DNA from 3 places in the Gluconobacter sp. OJA genome. Region 1 is predicted to be linked to each of the others. Evidence: riboswitches for the same ligand, from Rfam matches in the RefSeq annotation. Region 1 holds a riboswitch; each other region holds the start of a gene.
What was found. A riboswitch is a leader RNA that binds a small molecule or an ion and turns the genes downstream of it on or off. The one in region 1 is predicted to bind cobalamin.
Positions count from the first base shown of each region.

Region 2: another riboswitch for cobalamin. It lies ahead of ABDK75_RS08205 (TonB-dependent siderophore receptor); the one in region 1 lies ahead of metE (5-methyltetrahydropteroyltriglutamate--homocysteine S-methyltransferase).
Region 3: another riboswitch for cobalamin. It lies ahead of ABDK75_RS08325 (DUF1636 domain-containing protein); the one in region 1 lies ahead of metE (5-methyltetrahydropteroyltriglutamate--homocysteine S-methyltransferase).

Region 1 covers NZ_JBDIWI010000002.1:361,391-366,012, reverse strand. The annotation lists gene ABDK75_RS12140 (M13 family metallopeptidase) at 1-592, shown strand, start outside; gene metE (5-methyltetrahydropteroyltriglutamate--homocysteine S-methyltransferase) at 636-2,936, opposite strand; cobalamin riboswitch at 3,052-3,256, opposite strand; gene ABDK75_RS12130 (metalloregulator ArsR/SmtB family transcription factor) at 3,324-4,250, shown strand; gene metF (methylenetetrahydrofolate reductase [NAD(P)H]) at 4,280-4,622, shown strand, end outside.
Region 2 covers NZ_JBDIWI010000001.1:1,785,869-1,790,490, reverse strand. The annotation lists gene ABDK75_RS08215 (TonB-dependent siderophore receptor) at 1-754, opposite strand, end outside; gene ABDK75_RS08210 (fumarylacetoacetate hydrolase family protein) at 1,055-1,900, opposite strand; cobalamin riboswitch at 2,054-2,256, shown strand; gene ABDK75_RS08205 (TonB-dependent siderophore receptor) at 2,347-4,572, shown strand; gene ABDK75_RS08200 (ABC transporter ATP-binding protein) at 4,575-4,622, shown strand, end outside.
Region 3 covers NZ_JBDIWI010000001.1:1,814,168-1,818,789, forward strand. The annotation lists gene cobN (cobaltochelatase subunit CobN) at 1-876, opposite strand, end outside; gene cobW (cobalamin biosynthesis protein CobW) at 881-1,933, opposite strand; gene ABDK75_RS08325 (DUF1636 domain-containing protein) at 1,930-2,343, opposite strand; cobalamin riboswitch at 2,464-2,702, opposite strand; gene cobU (bifunctional adenosylcobinamide kinase/adenosylcobinamide-phosphate guanylyltransferase) at 2,740-3,300, opposite strand; gene cobT (nicotinate-nucleotide--dimethylbenzimidazole phosphoribosyltransferase) at 3,331-4,389, shown strand; gene cobS (adenosylcobinamide-GDP ribazoletransferase) at 4,386-4,622, shown strand, end outside.

The DNA of each region.
Region 1 (4,622 bases):
GGAAGTCGTGTTCCCGGCCGCAATCCTTCAGCCGCCGTTCTTCAATCCGAAGGCTGATCCGGCTGTGAATTACGGGGCGATCGGTGGTGTCATCGGGCATGAAATGACCCATTCCTTTGACGACAAAGGCCGCAAGTACGATGACAAGGGGCGTCTGCGGAACTGGTGGACAAAGGAAGACGAAGCGCGCTTTCAGAAGCTAGCAGATCGGTTTGGTGCGCAGTATGACGCGTTCGAAGTTCAGCCGGGCGTGCATGTGAACGGTAAGCTTACGATGGGCGAAAACATTGCCGATCTTGGTGGCCTGACGCTGGCGCTGGATGCTTACCATGCCTCCCTGAATGGGAAGCCTGCTCCCGTCATTGATGGTCTGACGGGCGATCAGCGCGTGTTCATGGGGTGGGCACAGGTCTGGCGTGAGAAGGTTCGTCCGGACACGGAGAAGCAGATGGTGGTCATTGATCCGCACTCGCCGCCGAAAGCTCGCGTAAACATCCCGATGCACAACGTGGACCTCTGGTACAAGGCCTGGAACGTGCAGCCGGGTGACAAGCTCTATCTGACCCCGGATCAGCGCGTCAAAATCTGGTAATTGCGTATGATGGGGTGGTGATCCACCCCATCTACTCGCTGGTTTACGGACGCATATAATGGGCTGCCGCAACCATGTTGAGGAGCGCAGCTTTCGTCTCCGGCCATTTGCGGGTTTTCAGTCCGCAATCCGGATTGACCCAGAGGGCATCCGGGCTGATGGTTTTGCTGGCAGCTCGAAGCAGGTCCACCATTTCCTCGACAGACGGCACGCGTGGGGAATGGATATCGTAAACGCCCGGCCCGATTTCCGCAGGGTAGCGATAGGCTGCGAACGCATCGAGTAGTTCCATGCGGGAGCGGGCGGTTTCAATCGAAATCACATCCGCATCCATTGCGCCAATGGCGGCAATGATATCGTTGAATTCCGAGTAGCACATATGGGTGTGGATCTGTGTGGCGTCCTGCACACCCGAGGCTGAAATGCGGAAGCTCTCCACGGCCCAGTCCAGATAGGATTGCCAGTCTGCGCGACGGAGCGGCAGGCCTTCACGCAAGGCGGCTTCATCAATCTGGATGATGCCGCACCCGGCTTTTTCCAGATCGCACACTTCATCCCGGATCGCGAAAGCGATCTGTCGGCATGTTTCCGCACGCGGTTGATCGTCTCGCACGAAAGACCAGTTCAGGATCGTGACAGGCCCCGTCAGCATACCTTTCATCGGGCGTTTGGTGATGGATTGGGCGTATTCCCACCATTCAACCGTCATGGCTTTTGGGCGTGACACATCCCCGAAAATGATGGGCGGCCGGACATAGCGGGACCCGTAGGACTGAACCCAGGCGTGCTTCGTGAACGCAAAGCCGGAAAGCTGCTCCCCGAAATACTGCACCATGTCATTGCGCTCAAACTCGCCATGCACCAGCACATCAAGATCAATCTCTTCCTGCCAGCAGATGGTCCGGGCGGTTTCTTCCCGCAGGAAGGCTTCGTAAGCCTCGGAAGAGAGCTCTCCTCGTGTATGATCCGCACGGGCTTTGCGGACTTCAGTTGTCTGGGGGAAAGAACCGATGGTTGTGGTTGGATATAGAGGCAGCCTGAGGCTGGCCTGTTGCAACGGACGGCGCGCGGGGAAGGGTGAATGGCGCTGGGCGAGAGCTGGATTGCGATCCGCAGAGCGTGTCTGAACGGCAGGATTGTTGATTTTCGTGGAAGAGTGACGCGCCTGAAGAGCCGCAGCATTTTCGGCTAAAATGGTTTGCACAACGCCCCGGCCTTCATTCAGGGCGCGCGCCAGTGTGTGCAACTCCTCGATTTTTTGAACGGCGAATGCGAGCCAGGATTTTACATCCGCGTCCAGATCTGTCTCCCGTTCCAGGTCAATGGGTGTGTGGAGGAGAGAGCAGGACGGAGCAAGGATCAGGTCACGCTGGCGCGCCAGCGGTTCAAGATGGTCCAGAAGCGCGTTCAGATCGGCCTTCCAGATATTCCGCCCATCCACTACGCCGAGAGACAGCAGCAGGTCTGGCCGTGCTTTCTCCAGAATAGATGCAAGTTGTTCGGGAGCGCGGACAAGGTCCACATGCAGCCCGTGAACTGGCAGGCTGAGGGCGATGCCCTGATTGTCTCCGAGCGCGCCGAAGTATGTGGCGAGCATCAGTTTGAGGTCTGGAACAGCGGCTGTCAGAGTGTTGTAGGTCGTCTTAAAAACTGCGGCAGCATTTCCCGGCAGATCCAGAACAAGGCAGGGCTCGTCAATCTGAACCCAATCTGCGCCTTCTGCTCGGAGGGCGTTTAGAACCCGTTCATAAACGGGCAGCAAGGCAGGGAGCAGATCAAGGCGATCAAACGCCGGGCCGTCACATTTTCCCAGAAGCAGGAAACTGACAGGGCCGAGCAGAACAGGGCGTGTCTCAATCCCAAGCGCCTTGGCTTCCCGATATTCGTCCACCGCTTTTGTGGAGGCGAGGCGGAACGTCTGGTCTGCTGCGAATTGCGGAACAAGGTAATGGTAGTTCGTGTCAAACCACTTGGTCATTTCGGCGGCAGGGGTGTCATGAGCATGACCGCAGCCACACTCTTCGGATGTCGTCTGGGAGCCGCGCGCCATGGCGAAGTAGGTTCCCAAGTCCACCTTGCCCTGCACGTTGCCGTAAATGGCGGGAACAGCACCGACCATTGCGGATGTATCCAGCACATGATCGTAAAGCGAAAAATCGTTGGAAGGGATGATCTCTGCGCCGAGGTCTTTCTGGCGCTGCCAGGCTGACGCCCGAAGGGACGCGGCTGTGGAAAGCAGATCATCGGCGGAAGAATTCCCCGCCCAGTACTGTTCAAGAGCGGTTTTCAGTTCACGGCGGGTGCCGATACGCGGAAAGCCCAAAGTTGCGACGCGGACGGTCATGAAAGCCTCGACAGGTTCGTGGCAGTGCGCTCGCAGGGCATGCAGGATCATTCACGCCCCGAACAGGAAATGTGCGGCGTGGAGACATGCGTGACCCGTCCGGAACGCCCCGCCGGAGGATGTTATGTGCCGTGGCAGGTCTCCTGGCTTACGGGTCTCCGCGCTGATTCCGCCTTCCCGGACTTTCGCCCAGTGGCCTCTGTGGAATCGGCACTCGCCGCTGACAGTTGCGGGGGCAGCGCCGGATTTGCACCGGCTTCCCTCTTAGCCACGCCGGATGCGTGAACATCCGACATGGAACCATGACAAGCCTTATGACTGCCGCATGTTCTGAAAAAGAGTCAATAGCTCTTGCTCATATAAAGAACTCCTTATATGTAAATTCGTATGGAACAGGCCCTCATTATTTTCCAGGCACTGGCAGACATGACGCGTCTACGGATTCTGGCCCTTCTGCGCGAGATGGAACTGTCCATCGGCGAGGTGGCGCAGGTGCTCGGGCAAAGTCAGCCTCGCGTGTCACGGCATGTGAAGATCCTGGCAGATGCGGCATTAATTGAGCGCCGCAAGGAAGGAAGTTGGGTCTTTCTGACTTTGGGTATTCCGGAACGTCTGGAGCCTGTCTTTATGGCGCTGGATCGATGGACTGCGCGGGAACCGGCGGAAATCCGTGCGGATCGTATTCGCTTGCAGGCCATTCGGGATGTTCGTGCGCTCGCGGCGGAAGACTGGTTTGAAACCCACGCGGCAGAATGGGACGCATTGCGTTCCTTGCATGTGTCCGAACAGGAGGTCGAAGCAGCGATCGTAAAGACGCTTTCAGCATCTCCGATCGGCCGGCTCGTGGATATAGGCACGGGAACAGGTCGCATGATGGAGCTGCTGGGGGCCGGCGCTCAAACAGTCATCGGGTTTGATCGCAGTCCTGCCATGCTGCGATTGGCGCGGACCAAGCTTGCGGAAGCTGGTCTGGAGCAGGCTGATCTGCGGCAGGGGGACTTTCAGGCCCTTCCGTTGCCGGAGCATTCAGCCGATGTCGCAGTCATGCATCAGGTTCTGCATTATGCACAGCATCCGGCTGCTGTAATTGCGGAAGCCGCGCGTATTCTGGATGCCAACGGTCGCTTACTGATTATCGATTTTGCCTCCCATAGCCGGGAAGAACTTCGCACACGGGATGCGCATGTTCGGCTTGGATTTACCGATGCGCAGATGGCGACGTGGTTTCGCGCTGCCGGTCTGGTTCCCGCCGAGCCAGTAGCTCTTGAAGGCGAGCTGACCGTGAAACTCTGGCTCGGCCAACGCCCCAACTAAGCTGAATTATTGAATAAGGAGCTGGCGTGATGCCCGCACAGACAGGGCCTCTGCCCGCAATTTCGTTCGAATTTTTCCCTGCAAAGTCGGAAAAGGCAGCCGCCACACTGCTGGAAAACGCAAAAACGCTAGCTGCTTTGGGTCCGCAGTTTATGTCCGTGACGTATGGGGCAGGTGGGTCAACACGGGACCGCACCCTGGCCACCCTGAAAGGCATGGTTCGGGAAACTGGCGCGCCAATGGCTGGGCATCTGACCTGCGTGGGAGCCTCCAAAGAAGACGTCAATGCCGTGGCGCAGGCGTACTGGGACGCGGGTGTGAAGCACATTGTGGCCCTGCGTGGTGATCCGCCACCGTCAGCCGGGGGCGTCT
Region 2 (4,622 bases), on a different contig from region 1:
GGTTGCGGTCGGTGCCTGCGACGACAAGTCGTGCTGAGACAATTTTCGAGTGCGCGAGAGGGCCGCCGACATCAAGGGTGGCATGGTAATTGTTCCATGAGCCAGCCGAGAACGACGCATTGCCCTGAAAGTCATCGGTCGGGCGCTTATGGACGAAATTGACACTCCCGCCGGGTGTGCTGGAGCCCTGAAGCATGCCGTCTGGTCCACGCAGGACTTCAATACGATCGTAGATGGCCAGATCATACTGTTGGCTTAAAGTCAGCCCACTCATGGACGGAACACCGTCATACTGGGCCTGTAACGAGAAGCCGCGGGCAGTGTATCCGCCCGTTCCGTCGCCATACATATTGACGTTCACGCCCGCGACCTGTTTGAGCGCAGCATCAACCGTATTGAGGTTCTGGTCCTTCATCTGCTGGCTGCTGAGAACCGAAATGGATTGTGGAACGTCCAACGGTTTGAGGAGCATTTTCGTCGTAGAGACCGCAGAAACCGTGTAAGTGCCGGTACCATCCGTAGAGGCATTGCGGCGATGACCTTGCACCAGAAGCTGCTCAATGCTGCCTGGGGTCTCATCTTCTTGTGACGCGTGTTTCTGTTGCGTGCTCTGCGATTTTGATGAAGCGGAACGTTCCTCTTTAAGACCGGTCGTTGAAGCTGATTTCTTACGAGCTTCTGGAGATACGTCATCAGTGGTCGCGGCAAAGGCGCCATTCCACGTACCTGACAGCAAAAGTGCTGTAAAAAGCATTGGGCCTAGATGTGTACGTTGAGGAACGTTCGACGCTGGAAGTCTCATGGAAAGGGCTAACTGCCTCCTGGAAAATGAATTTTCACGAGAATTTCAGCTGACTTTCCCGTATTTCTAAAGTTACAAATGATATTCATTCTCAGAAACTTCAATCTTTAATTCACGCACCTTCGCAGTTGTTACATTGTAGGCAGCATTCCTGCGATGTTGAGCGGGCAAGTCATTCGTACAAAAAAATAATTATGAAACCGACTGTTTTTCAAGAATCGCTCCGTAAGAGACGTTTTCCTGTCGATTCAGCTAAGAATTGGCCTTCACGGTCTGCCTTTGAATGCCAAGCCCTTCGATTTCCAGCTCTACGACATCCCCTGGTTCGAGATAGACTGGGTGAGGCTTGATGCCCATTCCGACGCCGGCAGGTGTGCCTGTAGCAATAATATCGCCCGGCATCAGGGTCATGTAGTTGCTGACATGTGAAATGATTCTGCGGACGTCAAAGATCATGCCGGAGGTATGTCCCGTCTGTCGCCGGCGTCCGTTGACATCTAACCGCATGGAGAGTGCTTGCGGATCGGCGATTTCGTCGGTCGTCACAAGCCATGGTCCCAAAGGCCCGAATGAATCGCAGCCTTTGCCTTTGTCCCACTGGCTTGTCTGCATCTGAAATGAGCGTTCAGAGACATCATTGGCGACACAATATCCCGCAACATGCTCCAAAGCCTTCTCCGGGGAGACGTAAGACGCTTTTGTGCCAATAATGACTGCGAGTTCGACTTCCCAGTCCAATTTGGTGGCATGTTGGGGGACCAGAATACCATCGCTCGGACCCGTCAGGGCAGAGATGGCTTTCATGAAGACGATTGGCTCTGAGGGGAGGGGGAGGCCTGCTTCCTCGGCATGATCCCGATAGTTCAGGCCAATGCAGATATACTTTCCGGCACCTGAGAACGGAATACCGTAGCGTGGTGCTTCTGAAACGACAGGGAGAGTGTTCGGATTAATGGCTCGTAAGGCGTCAAGCTGCTCTGGAGACAGGTCGGCAGCCGTAATATCAGGCAGAATCCCTTTGAGGCTTCGCAGCATGCCAGTGTCATCAATGAGTCCGGGTGTTTCCTGATCCAAAGGACCAAAACGACAGAGCTTCATCCTGCGACACTTTCCGTCCAGAGTGGGGAAGCATGAGATTAGGCATGTTTTGTTTTCTCTTCCAAGGATCGAGGGGCCTCCATTGTTCAAATTGATAACTTCAGTTATTGATATGTTATAACATACGTGTTTGACTATATGGGAGTTTCGGTTATGCCCCTGCTCAATGATGGTTCCCCGGAAGGGGATGAAAAGGGAACGCAGTGAAATGCTGCGGCTGCCCCCGCAACTGTGAGCGGTGAGGCTGATCACGATGGGTTCTATGAACCCGGCCACTGGGGCGTCAGCCTTGGGAAGGCTCGCGATCTGCCGATGATCCGCAAGCCAGGAGACCTGCCATCGAAAATGGTCATGGACGAAGCGAAAGGGCGGGGTGCACCGGACGCAGCAGGATGTTTATCCTGCTCATCGTAGTGACGCATTGTTGAGTGAAGTTTGCGTTATCCATGAGGAAAATCAGTTTTGTCGGTGTGTTGCCCGTCGCGGCATTGACCGTTTTTCAGCCTGCGTTCGCCCAGACAGAAGACGTCAGGAAGGCGGCAGCCAAAGCGAAAGAAGAACACATTACGGCGCACGGTCGGGCGCAGCCGCTGAAGGATAGTGCTGTTATCGGGGGCAGGCTTGGGCTGACGGTTCAACATAATCCTGCGACGATCAATGTGATTCAGCGCAGCGTGATGGAACAGCGAGGTTATGCGCACGCTGAAGACGCCGCAGACAGTGCACCGGGTGTTTCTTCCGGTGGATCGCCAGGAAGTCCGGCGCAGATGATGATGCGTGGCTTCAGCGGAAATCAGGTTTTGATCCTGAGGGACGGAATTTATTATGGCCCGACCACGATGGTGAACCGTCCGCTCAACAGCTTTAATCTTGAGAGCGTTCAGATTCTCAAGGGGCCGTCGTCTGTTCTGTACGGGCAGGGCGCTGTTGGCGGCACTGTGGACATGCGAACGCGTGACCCTGCGTTTGATGGGCCGCATGCTAATGCGCTGGTATCTTATGGCAGTTTCAATACGTGGAATGCTGGCGTGGGCGGTTCGGTTCCCATTACTGACACTTTGGCCATTCGAAGTGATTTCAGTCGTACCTCGTCTGATGGATACGTTGCTGGCGCAGACCCACACAGCAACGATTTCACGACAACGTTGCTCTGGCACCCTTCGAAGAAGTTTACAGCTCGCTTTGGCGTCGACTATCTGACAGATCGCTTATCGACGTACTATGGAACCCCTTTGATCCCGCTGGCTCAGGTCCATGATGGCGTAGGCGGCCTGCTGTCGTCTTCCAAGGGATTAGGCGTAAGCCGGTCATCGCTCTGGCGGTATTACAATGCCAAGGATGCAAAAGCTGGCTCGGTTAATTTGACTCCGACGCTCCATCTGACGTGGCAGCCAACGGAGAACATGACGTTCCACAATAAAACCTATGTCCTTTATGCCAAGCGCAACTGGAATAACGCTGAATCCTACAGCTATATCGGTTCAGCCGGGCAGACGGACGCAGCGGGAAATGCCATTGCACCCGGTCGGGTCGGCCGGGATCGGTTCTATGTTTATATGAACCAGCATCAGGTTGGTGACACGCTGGATGGCCAGTTTGATTTCCACGTTTTCGGAATGAAGAACCGTCTGGTCGTCGGTGGAGACGCGTATTATGTGCGGCTCATCCGAAACCGTGGTTTTCCGGATGCGACATATGCGGACAGTGTTTCTCTAAGTAGTCCTGAGAGTACGGCCGTCGAGAGTTTTGCGGGAGAATATCCGTATACGAAATCTCCCACAACCATGGTGGACGCAGGTATCTTCATGGAAGACGTCCTGACCGTGAGGGACAATCTGCGTGTAGTGGGTGGATTTCGCTATGACTGGCTGAAACTGGACCGCCAGAATTATAGCCAGTCCGGTGCGTTCAATCCTGCGACCAGCTTTAAGGGGAACTACAATCCTGCCAACTTCAGGATTGGCCCTGTTTATGATCTGACAGATAACATCAGCCTTTACGGCGTGTACACAACGGCTGAAGATCCGCCGGGCTCCAATATCTTCCTGGTTAATAAAGGCCAGTTTTCACGCCTGAGTCAGTCCAGGCAGGGAGAAATCGGCGCCAAGGGTTCTTTCTGGAAAGGGCGCCTGTCCTCTACGCTGTCTCTGTACGATATCCGCCGTACCCGAGTTCTCGTTGCTACCGGTGTGGACAGCGTGGCAACGGCGGGCGTTCAGAAGTCACGGGGTTTGGAATGGCAGGGAGACCTCACGCTGGGGAAACACTGGAGCCTGTCGGGAAATGTTGCCTATACGTGGTCTCGTTATGGATCATTCCATCCTTCAGCGTCAGTGAATGCCTCCGGGAACGAGGTTCCGAACGTTCCGGCTGTAACGGCCAACCTGTGGGGTGTCTGGTCCCGGGTTGCGGATTTGCCGGTCGATCTGGGGGCTGGCATGCGTTACGTATCTGCCCGCAAGGGCGATTATGCCAACACCTTGAGTCTGAAAGACTATGCGCTCGTCAATCTTTTCGCGGCATGGCACGCCTATCGTGGCGTGACGGTTTATGGCCGGGTAGACAATGTGGGAAACAAGCACTTCATTCAGTGGGCTGATACCAGTTATCCGAGTGAAGTGATGTTGGGGGCGCCGCGGTCCTTCTCGATCAGTGTTCAGGCCGGTTTCTGATCGTGCCTGAGGTTGTGCTTCAGACACATGGTGCCGGGTATGACTGCATA
Region 3 (4,622 bases), on a different contig from region 1:
GGCCGAGGCCGTCACACCAGGCTGCAAAATCTGAAGAACGGGAACAGCAGCAATATCAAGAGGAGATGGCCCCTCTTTTCCGCGTGCAGAAAAGAAGGTCGCGTTCAGAATAATGTCTGGCTGAGTTTCAATCAGGCGGCTTTGAATCCACTCGGCAACATCCGGGTTCTTCAGCGATGCGACATATAGAACATCTGTCGCGACCCCGCACTTTTCCAGTTCATCGGCAAGACCATCAATCGCTGCTGTATCGGCAGCCAGAAGGTGAGCGCGGTAGAAAACGATTGTGGCTCTTAGAGGAAAATCCGCAGTCGTCTGGCGATAAATTCCAGCTGCGGGAAGCGCCGCGGGTTGCCCTGAGACGTCTTCTCCATGCCCGGCAAGATGAGCCATGAGCAAAAGGGCGCGACGTGCATTCTCAGGACCACCTTCCCTCAGAAACCCCGTGAGTCTGGAATGGTTTGCTACTTCGATGCTGGACCACTCTTCAAGCCGTGCATCCTGACGGGCATCTCCGGGCAACAGAGCCAGTGGGATAGTGTTACTGCTACAAAAATTCCGGAGTTCTTCCGCCCCATAGCGCCAGTAATCCACGCCACCCAGAAGCCGGGCGATGACGCATCGGGACGATGCTATGGTCTGCTCAACGTATAAATCGACCGACATGGGGTGTCTGAGGCGAGCAAGATTGACCAACCGCAGTGAAAAGCCTGCGCCGTTCGGGGTCTGCTCGTTCAGATTGGAGTACGCCCGCTCAAGCGCCAGAAGATCGCTATCCGAGAAGGACAGAAACACGACGTCAGCAGGAGCATGACCGAGATCCTCGGCCACGTCCTGATCGTCTATTCCGTGTCGTTCCCGGACAAGCAGATGCATCAGGTCAGTCCGCCAGCAATGCGGCTTCGATGGCTGCGCGATCCAAGCCTGTCTGGCCAATTACCACAAGGCGCCCGTCCCGGCCTGTATCTGCAAGAGGTACATCAAATTCATGGCGGAAACGGGTCCCGACACCCTGCACGGCCAATCGCATTTTCTTACCCTGCACGGCTGCAAAGCCTTTCATGCGGAGGATATCGAATTGCCCCGCAACCTCGCTCAGGCGTTTGAGTAACGCTTCAGCACTTTTCTGCTCCGGAAGGACCACGACGAAACTCTCGAAGTCATCATGTTCGTGGTCATCTGCGCCATCATGATTGGACGGACGAGCCTGAAGATCGTCTTCGGCACCGGCACCAATTCCCAGCAGAACAGCGGGGTCCAGTCGTCCCTGTACTGCCCGCAGCGTAATAACTTTCCGCGGCACGGCCTCGGTAATGCCCTTTTCAACCGCATCAATCCCGGCTTCGTCCAGAAGATCAGTCTTGTTCAGAACAATAAGATCCGCCGCATTCAACTGATCTTCATAGACTTCAGCCAACGGGTTATCATGATCCAGCGAAGGGTCAGCCGCCTGCTGTGCGGCAACAGCTTCCGGATCGTCCGCAAAGCGACCAGCGGCGACAGCGGGTGCATCCACCAGCGTAATCACACCATCAACAGTCATGCGGGTACGGATCCCGGGCCAACTGAATGCCTTGAGAAGGGGCTTGGGCAGCGCAAGGCCAGATGTCTCGATCACGATGTGCTCTGGCGGATCAGGACGATCGATCAGAGCCTCCATGGTCGGAATGAAATCGTCTGCAACCGTGCAGCAGAGGCATCCGTTGGTGAGTTCGACGATATCCTCGTCAGCGCATCCTTCGATCCCGCAGGACCGCAGGATTTCACCGTCGATCCCAAGTGAACCGAACTCGTTCACGACGATTGCAATACGGCGCCCATCAGCCTGTGCGAGAAGATTTCGCAGAAGGGTTGTTTTCCCTGCCCCCAGAAAACCCGTGATGATCGTAACCGGAATCTTGCGACCGGAGCCTGAAACAGTCTGGGACATCATGAAAGTTCCTGTGAAGAAGACAATGAAGATGGAAGACGGGCGATAACCATATCAGAAAGCGATGCAGGTCGCTTTGACGGCATCACTGTTCCGGTTTTCGATGCTCGGTAAAGCTGAAGGTAAGCTAGCAGGTCAGACAGCTTTTCCGGACCAAGTTCACCTAGAACAAAAGTCCATTTTTCCGGCATGGAAAGCGTGGCAATACAGCCTCGGCTACAGGCTGCCATACATTCAACGGGCTGGACGCTGAAATCACCTTCAGCAGCCTGGCCAAGCAAGGCATCGTAGAGCTGTCGCCCCTGAACAGGATCATTCCCAACCGGTAGACCGCGACGACACGTCACACAGACGTGGAAAACTGGCGAAACGGATGATTGGCCCGTTTCAGGATAAGGCAGTGGATCTGCCATGGTTTCGTCTCTCTTGCAGCCACAACAGCATAACAAAAGGCGCGATGAAAGGCCTTCGCAATCGCGAAAGTGACACGCACATGATGGCGCGCCCTCACAGTCCGGGCACCCCGCCGGATCATGACACTTGGCTCAGATGGCAGGTCTCCTGACTCACGGCTGAGGCGCCATTGGCACCTCCTCTCCCACCGGGCCTTCCCAGATCGAAATCCAGTGGCTGCCTTTCCTGAAAGAAAGACTGGCAGGACAGAAAACCGTCCACAGTTGCGGGGGCAGTGCCGGGTTTGACCTACTTCTAAGGCCGCACCAGCTTCCCTTTTCATCCTCTTCTCAGAGGAACCATCAAACACTCTCCTATCTCTGGGATGAAAGCGTGTCAAAGCCCGGGAAATGGGCTTATTTCATTTTCAAAGACAAACCCGCCGCCACAAACAGCACTTCTCCGGCGACTGCGGCGATCTTCTGATGAAGAAGACCCGCTTCATCGCGGAAACGACGAGCCAGGGCATTGTCCGGGACAATTCCGAGCCCTACCTCGTTGCCCACAAGAACGGTCCGGCCTTTCCGTGTTTGCAACGCCTCGAGAAGATCTTTCGTCGCGGCGTGTATATTACGGTCTTCCAGAATGAGATTTGTCAGCCATAAAGTGAGGCAATCAACCAGAACCGGCGCACCCTGCTCGACCTGTAAAACACCAGCGATATCAAACGGCTCTTCAACTGTACGCCAGCCTTTGTTCCCACGGGTGGTACGGTGCAAATCTATCCTGGCCTGCATTTCTTCATCAAAAGCCCGACCGGTCGCGAGATAAACCCAAGGGGCCGGAAGACCAGTGATGATTGCCTCAGCGATCCTGCTTTTTCCTGACCTGGCGCCCCCGAGGACCAGTGACACATCCGGTAGTCCTGTTTGCGTGATGGTCTGTGCCACAATGTCTCCTGCGCCTTCTTCTTGCATGGTCCCTGATAACAGCACAAAAGACCTGTCATGCCACCGCACATCATGCCCTCGTTCTGTCAGCCTCCTTTCGCCAGCATGGCAGAACTTCGCAATGCCTGCCTGTCACTTCCAGACCCCGACCAAAAAGTCGCCGCCCTGATAGGGGAGCGAGATGCAACTCTGACCAAACCTCCCGGCAGCCTCGGGCGGTTGGAAGAGCTGTCCATTTGGCTCGGTGAATGGCAGGGCCATCAGAAACCAACGCTAGAGCACGTTCAGATAACGATTTTCGCAGGGAATCATGGTGTGGTCCGCCGGGGGGTATCTCCGTGGCCTTCGGATGTTACGGCCCAGATGGTGTCGAATTTCCAGCGTGGCGGCGCAGCAATCAATCAGCTTGCCCGAAATGCAGGTGCTGACCTTGCTGTTGTGCCCGTCCGAAATCTAATGGCCACGGCAGATTTTACCGCGACCCCAGCTATGGGCGAAGACGAATTCCTTGATGCGGTCTCGGTCGGATACACCGCCGTATCCCCCGCTCTGGATCTGTTTTGCCCAGGCGAAATGGGTATTGGCAACACAACCCCCTCCGCCGCACTTTGCGCAGCACTTCTGGGGGGTACAGGCGCGGACTGGGCAGGACGTGGAACGGGTCTCGATCAGGCGGGCGTTAACCTCAAGGCTTCTGTTATTGATGAGGCCCTGTGTCTGCACGCGGCGTCACTTAACGACCCCTTGGATGCCGCACGTTGTCTGGGTGGTTACGAACTGGCCGCCATACTGGGAAGTGTTCTGGCCGCCAGACACCATCGTATCCCGGTTCTGCTTGACGGCTTCGTCTGTACCGCAGCCGTGCTGCCATTGATCAAACTGACTGCCTCAGCACTCGACCACACAAAGCTCTCGCATTGTTCCGCTGAGGCTGGTCACCACAGGCTGGCAGATGCCCTCAGGCTGAAACCAATACTGGACCTGGGCTTGCGCCTCGGAGAGGCATCTGGGTCGGCCGTTGCCATTCCCATCCTCAGAGCGGCATTAGCCTGCCACAACGGTATGGCGACGTTCGCAGAGGCTGCCGTTTCCCAATCAGACGTTTCCATTCAATGAGGCTTTGGCGCACCATTCGGGAAGACATCGCCTGTGGTGCGGGCCTGCTGACCCGCCTCCCCTTGGGATGGCTGCGCGTCAGCGGACAGGACTGGTCTCTGGCGCGGTCTGTCTGGTGCTGGCCCCTGGTTGGGGCGCTTGTCGGTATTCTCAGCGCATCAGTGTTCTTGCTGCTGAGTGCCTTGAATGTTCCCTCTTTGGTAGCAGCAGCCTGGAGCGTTGGCCTACAAATT